2 regions of the [Micrococcus luteus] ATCC 49442 genome follow, and region 1 is predicted to be linked to the other one. Evidence: predicted binding sites of a transcription regulator. Region 1 holds the regulator's gene; the other holds the start of a gene.
What was found. Region 1 encodes HspR, which represses chaperone genes until heat shock. Its sites were predicted from a motif close to AAGTTGAGTCNNNNNGACTCAACTT; they were not measured.
Positions count from the first base shown of each region.

Region 2: a site for HspR is predicted at 1,724-1,748, ahead of GUV69_RS06015 (ATP-dependent Clp protease ATP-binding subunit). Genes of this name have one in related genera too.

Region 1 covers NZ_JAAAXP010000001.1:3,607,565-3,610,974, reverse strand. Annotated here, with positions in the region: gene urtA (urea ABC transporter substrate-binding protein) at 1-925, opposite strand, end outside; gene GUV69_RS16430 (hypothetical protein) at 1,210-1,659, opposite strand; gene GUV69_RS16425 (heat shock protein transcriptional repressor HspR) at 1,716-2,141, opposite strand; gene GUV69_RS16420 (DnaJ C-terminal domain-containing protein) at 2,157-3,128, opposite strand; gene GUV69_RS16415 (nucleotide exchange factor GrpE) at 3,297-3,410, opposite strand, start outside.
Region 2 covers NZ_JAAAXP010000001.1:1,317,209-1,320,618, reverse strand. Annotated here, with positions in the region: gene GUV69_RS06015 (ATP-dependent Clp protease ATP-binding subunit) at 1-1,710, opposite strand, end outside; gene GUV69_RS06010 (low temperature requirement protein A) at 2,125-3,264, opposite strand.

The sequences.
Region 1 (3,410 bases):
TGTTGGCGGGCGTGTCCAGGGTCTGGTAGTAATCCCAGGCAGTCAGTTGGCCCTGCACGTTATCCAGGCCGACGCCGGGAACTTCCTCTTCGGCGATGGAAACCGAGACGACGGGCATGCTGTCCGCCGTCAGGCCGACGCTCTTGTACTGGCGGAAGAAGGCCACGTTGCTGTCGCCGTTGAGGGTGTTGAAGACTGCATCGGCTTTGGAGTCCCGGACCTTGTTGACGATGGTGGAGAATTCCGTTGAGCCCAGCGGGGCGTACTCTTCGCCGAGGATTTCGATGCCCTTGGCCGCGGCGTAGGCCTGGATGATCTTGTTGGCTGTCCGCGGGAAGACGTAGTCGCTGCCCACCAGAAAGAGGGACTTGGTACCCTGCTCGGCCAGGTAGTCCAGCGCGGGAATGATCTGCTGGTTGGTGGTGGCACCGGTGTAGAAGATGTTCTTCGAGGACTCCAGGCCCTCGTACTGCACGGGGTAGAAGAGCAGTGCGTCGTTGGCCTCAAACACCGGGAGCATCGCCTTGCGGCTTGAGGAGGTCCAGCCGCCGAACACCGCGGCGGTACAGTCCTGCTGGATCAGTTTCCCGGCACGCTCCGCGAACTTGGTCGGTTCGCTGGCGCCGTCCTCACTGATGACTTCGAGCTGTTTGCCCAAAACGCCGCCGGAAGCATTGATCTCTTCGGCGGCAAGGGACAGGGAGTCGAAGACCGTGCTCTCACTGATGGCCATGGTGCCGGACAGCGAGTTGATGAACCCCACCTTGATGCTGCTGCCGGAGGTGTTGACACAGGACGTGCCGCTGCTGGCGGTAGAGCCTGCCGACGCCGGGTCCGCAATCTGGCTGCCGCAGCCTGCCAGGACCGTGGCCATGGCGGCCGCCGCCAGGGGAAGGAACGCGCGTTTGGTGACCGAAACCCTCATGTGTACCTGCTTCTCACTCCGCCGCTGCACTGGTCAGCGGCTCGCCTCCGGGGTTTTGAGAAGTAACCCCTTGCGTTGAATGTAGGAGCGAATTGTTTCAGCGGGCTGCCTGGTTGGTTTCGAGGCCGTTTCGGGTTGGGCCCGCGGCCCCGGCGGAGGTCCGGGCTTACCGCAAACGTGTGGAATAAACAGCGTGCAGGGACGGCCGGAAAGTTAAACCTGCGGGAAATATTCCGCACCGTAACTTTGGCCGCACCGCCGGACACACTGCGGGTCGGAGCACGTTAGCCTGCCGCCGGCGCCACCCTTGTACCGGAACTGAACTGGTGGCGGGCCCAACGGGCGAGTCTTTTGCCCTTGCCCTTCCACCAGCTGTCTTCGTCCTTGTCATGATGCAGGCGGAAGATGATCGCCACCATCACAAACATGGACATACATACGTCGGTCCAGGACCAGGACAGTGCGTCGATCAGCACGCTCATGCCGGTGGCGATGATGGACGGGATGGCAAGAGTCCGGAAAACCGTGCTCGCCAGGTAACGCCGGTGCGATCTCGGCACCGACAGCGCGCGCACCATGTCAGAACACGCGCAGATCACCACCACGGTCTGGCCGATGGCCAGCAGGATCAGCCCGACACCGGAACCTGCAAAATTAACGACAGAAGAACCAAACACGTTAAACCCCCCAGAGGCTTGAACGAACCTGTGCTGTGAGACCAGCAATAGTTCCATTCAAGGCATTTCGGGCGGACCCGTCACGAGTAGTGAGTACTCTATTTTTCCGGTGCCTAGGTTCCCAGGGCCCTGGGGCGCCAGACGACAACGGCCTGGGACCGTGCGCGGGGCCGCTGTCCACGGGCAAGGCTCACCACATCTCCCGCTGCACCGGCGGCGAAGATCCTGGAGTCCAGGGGATCACGACGGCGGGCAATCTCCTCGGTGAGCTCGCTCACCCTGCGCTGGAGTGCGGCCACCTGGTTCTCGAGCTCAAGGATGCGTTTGATGCCCTCAAGCGAGACGCCCTCGTGGGAGAGCCGCTGGACCTGGCGCAGCATGTTCACGTCGCGCTGCGAGTAGCGGCGGGACTTCCCCGGTGCCCGGCTGGGCGAGACAATGCCCAGCCGGTCGTACTGCCGGAGTGTCTGCGGATGCATGTCCGCCAGTTCAGCCGCCACCGAGATCACGAAGATCGGCTGGTCAGCACTGATGTCCACGGTCTGCTCCGCTGCTTAGAGCCGGGCCTTGGCGGCCAGGCCCTGTCGAACATCGGCGTCGGCGGTGGCTTCGGCAAACGCCTTGACGGCCGCCTCGGCCTCTTTGTTCAGGTTCTTGGGAACCGCGACGTCGATGGTCACCAGGAGATCGCCGGTCGCTTTGCTGGTCTTTACACCGCGGCCCTTGACCCGGAGCGTGCGGCCCGACGGAGTGCCGGCCGGAACGCGGACCTTAACCTTTTCGCCGTCGATGGTGGGCACCTCAATGTCCGCGCCCAAAGCAGCTTCCGGGAAGGTGACCGGGACGTGGATGCGGAGGTTGTCGCCGTCGCGCGTGTAAAAATCGTGGGGCTTGACGGACACGGAAACGACCAGGTCGCCGTTGCCGGCCGGGGACGGCTGGCCCTTGCCGCGGACGCGTACTTTCTGGCCGTCCTTGATGCCTGCGGGAACCCGGACGTCGATGACTTCGCCGCTGGGTTCGCGCAAACCGATGGTGGTGCCGCGGATCGACCCCGCGAAGGAGATGCTGGTGGTCGCTGTGCGGTCTGCGCCCTTCTGCGGTCCGCGCTGGAAGCCGGTCTGGCCGCCGAAGCCGCCGCCGAACAGGTCGGCGAACTCGGGCGGAATGCCGCCGGCTGTGCTGAACCCGCCCGAGTGACGGCCGGCGTTGCCGGTAAACAGGCCGCCGAACATGTCCTCGAAACCGCCGTTGCCGCCTGCGGCTCCGCCCGGCGCGAACCTGGCCCCGCCGCCCATGGCACGGATGGCGTCGTACTGCTGGCGCTCGTCCGGATCAGAGAGCACCGAATAGGCCTCGGAGATGTCCTTGAACTTCTTCTCCGACGCAGCGTTCCCGGCGTTGGTGTCCGGGTGGTGCTGGCGGGCAAGTTTCCGGTACGCCTTCTTGATGTCGGCGTCGGAAGCGTCCTTGGCGATACCAAGGATCGCGTAAAAGTCCTTGTCCACCCAATCCTGGCTAGCCAATGGCGTTTCCTTTCAGAAGTCTTGCAACTGACAGCTCTCCGCGGTACAGGGGCCCCCGCCCCTACGCTGGGTGGCGAAGGATCTGCGATCCTTCGCCACCCAGCTCCGGTAGGCCCGATGCCACTCCCGGGGCCCCTGTACCGCTGCGAGCTTTGTGGTTATCTCACCTTACGCAGGGACTGCGACGATAACCTGTGCTGCGCGGAGGACGCGGTCGCCTGACCTGTAGCCGGAGCGGAGCACCTGGCTGACGGTGTCAACCTCGATGTCTTCGCCGGGCTG
Region 2 (3,410 bases), 2.3 Mb from region 1:
GGTGCGGCTGCGGCGGACCGCTTTCGCGATCAGCGTCACGGCGTCGTCCTGCCCGACGATCCGCTGATGCAGTTCCTCCTCGAGCCTGGCCAGGCGATCCCGGTCGTCTTCCGTGAGCCGGCTGGCCGGGATGCCGGTGGAACGGGAGATGATCCCGGCGATCTCTGCTTCACCGACGACCGCCTCGGCGCCGTGGGACGCCCTAGATGCACTGGCAATCGCGGCGGAGAGCCTCCCGTTCACTGCTTCGATCTCATCCCGCAGCCGTGAGGCCTCTTCATAGCGTTCCGCTGCCGCCGCATCGTTCTTGGACTTTTCCAGGGCTGCGAGCTGCTCGCGTAGAACAGCCGCATCGGTCTGCGGGCCGAGCTTGAGGCTCAGCCGCGCACCTGCCTGGTCGATGAGGTCGATGGCCTTGTCGGGCAGGAAACGGTCCGTCACGTAGCGTGCGGAGAGTTCGACGGCGGCGCGGATCGCCTCGGGGGTGTAGCGGACGCCGTGGTGTTCCTCGTACCGTCCGCGCAGGCCGTCGAGGATCTGTACGGCGTCCTCGACGCTCGGCTCGCCGACCTGTACGGGCTGGAAGCGGCGTTCCAGTGCCGCGTCCTTCTCCACCTTGCGGTATTCGTTCAGGGTGGTGGCGCCGACGAGATGAAGTTCACCACGGGCCAGTCGCGGCTTCAGGATGTTTCCTGCGTCCATGCCGCCTTCGCCCCCGCCGCCGGCTCCGACGACCGTGTGAAGCTCGTCGATGAACAGGATGATTTCCCCGGCGTGCGAACCGACCTCGTCCATCGCCTTGGTCAGGCGCTCCTCGAAGTCACCGCGGTACCGCGTTCCGGCCAACATGGCCGGCAGATCCAGGGCAATGACGCGCTTACCGCGGAGCTGTTCGGGCACGGCGCCTGCGATGATCGCCTGGGCCAGCCCTTCGATGATCGCGGTCTTGCCCACGCCGGCTTCCCCGACCAGGACAGGGTTGTTCTTGGTGCGCCGGGCCAGGACCTCGATGGTCTGCTCGATCTCGGCGCTCCGGCCGATCACCGGGTCCAGGCCGCCTTCGCGGGCACGTGCCGTAAGGTCGCTGCCGTAGGTGTCCAGGGTCGGGGTGTCAGACCCGGCGGCAGCTTCCTGCGACTGTCCGGTCTCCGCGCCGCTTGGCGTGGTCCCACGCCGAGCGGACCGCCCGCGCGGACCGGACTGCAGGGACTCCGGCGTCACCCCGGCCGCGGCGAGCACCTGCCCGGCCGGGGCCTCCTGGTTGACGACGAGCGCGAAGAAGACGTGTTCGGGATCGATGTAGGTTGAGCCGAATGCCCGGGCAACCTGATAGGCGTCGAGTAGGGCTCGCTGGGCCGACGGCGTCAGGGCCGGCGTCGTTTCCGCCCTGGCGGTTGCCTGCTCCGGGAGACGCTCCTCGGCCGCCGTGGCGACGGCAGCAGGTTCCGCGCCTGCGTGGCGGATGTAGTCGGCGGCCGGTTCCCGCTCGACCATGACACGCAGGATGTGCAGCGCGTCGACATGGATGTGACCGTGCTGCGCAGCGAACTGTGCGGCACGTGCGAGCACGTCATGGGTGCGCCGGCTCAGCAGCCGGGTGATGTCCATCGGGTGCCCGGGGCCGGCCGCGCGCTGGCCCTGCAGGTATCGGGCAAGGAATTCGTCGAACGAGCCGTGGCCGGACTCGGCCGGTCCAAGAAATGCAGCCATGAAACCTCCGTAAGAGTTGAGTGTACTTGACTCAACGTTGGGAAAACGGATTTATTCCCGGATGCAGCAGTGGGCAGGGTACGGACCCGGGGGATCGGGCCATCGATTCGGTCGGCACCGCCCAAGGACTTCCCGGAGCCGGTTCTCGTCATTATGTTCGCAGTCCACCGAGCTGCCGGGTCATAGGGCGGCAGGTGTCGGAATCCACGTTACGAACGGCGCGTCGTCGTGCCTGTATCAGCGATCAACTGCCGCCGGATCGGTCCCGGTGACAACATCCCTCAGCCTGCAACAGGACACGGGCTGCGAAAGGTGTAACGGTGCACCGCGGGACAGCGGGGGAGAGGACTGGCAGAAGATTCCTTAGGCTGTCAAAGCCGGCCCAGGATATATTCCCTGGCATCCAATAGGCCGTCAGTGGTCTGCCTGTTGCGTTCGGCGGCGGTTCACGGTGTCGAAAACTGCTACGCCTAGGAGGGGAAGAACGGCCCCCACAGCGGCAGCGAAGGCCGGGAGGCGAAAGCTCAAGGTTGCCAGGACCGCCAGGGCCGCGATGCCGGCGAGATCGGATGGTCCGCGGTGGCCCAGTACGCGACGAACAAAAAAGCCCCGGGCGGCAAGAAAAAGAGCCGGCCCGCCATAAAGAAACAGAACGATGGCCAGATCAGGGCGCGCGCCCGGATCGGTGATCACGAGTTGATCACCAACCGCCACCAGGATCAGGCCCGCGAGTAACACCACCAACGTGTTGCCCGCCAATATACCCGGCCGGAACCGATCATCAACAGAAGCAAGCTTTTCCAAAATCTCCTGCTCAAGGCCATGGAAGTAGCACCACCAGATCGCGACGCTTCCAACAAAACTTACGGTCCCGGTTAGAAGTATCAAGGGATCCTCCATATTGCCTGCTATCGCCAGGCCGGTTGAGAGGATCGTCTCGCCGAGGGCGATCAGGTAAAACAACCCGAACCGCTCAAAGATCCTCTCCCCCGGGAGCGGGACACGGCTTCCTTCGGTCTTCCGGCCCGGCAACCGATGCGCCAGCATGTGGCCGGCCAGATCAATCGCGGCAGCGACACCCCAGAACATCAAGCGGCGTTCGGGACCGAAGAAGACGCCGGCAATCCAAAAAGGCGCGCTCATGCACCCCCAGATCAGAGTGCGCACGAAATGGTTGTGGGTGGTGCGGTCAAGTCCGACCGTGAGCATCCACGCACCGCGGCCAAGCTGAACCAGGAGATAGCTCGCAGCAAAGAGCCAGCCGAAGGCGCCAAACGCTGAGCCGATTGAGGCGTTCATGAACAGTGTGACAAGCATGACGATCAGCAGCATCCACTGCACCTGAAGCCGCGAAGTGTCCAGCAACGTCGCCGACCAGGTCGTGTACACCCACACCTTATAGACCGCAAGAAGAAGCACAAATGTCTCACCGGCGCCCACCCACGAAGGGTGCTCCAGCAAATGATGGGACAGCTGAGATAGCGCGAAGACAAAGACCAGATCGAAGAACAGCTCAAGGCGCGTTACACGGTCCCCGGAAGTCGCAGAACGCATCAGCGACCTGGCACGGTGCATCAGTAGCCTCCACTTGCTGGGAGCGGACGGACGCCCCCTGTTGTCGAAAAGACTGACAACGGTCAGCGGAGAAGTCAAGGGCGCCAACTCGCGGCGATCCGCTGACTCGACGTGGACGTTGCCCC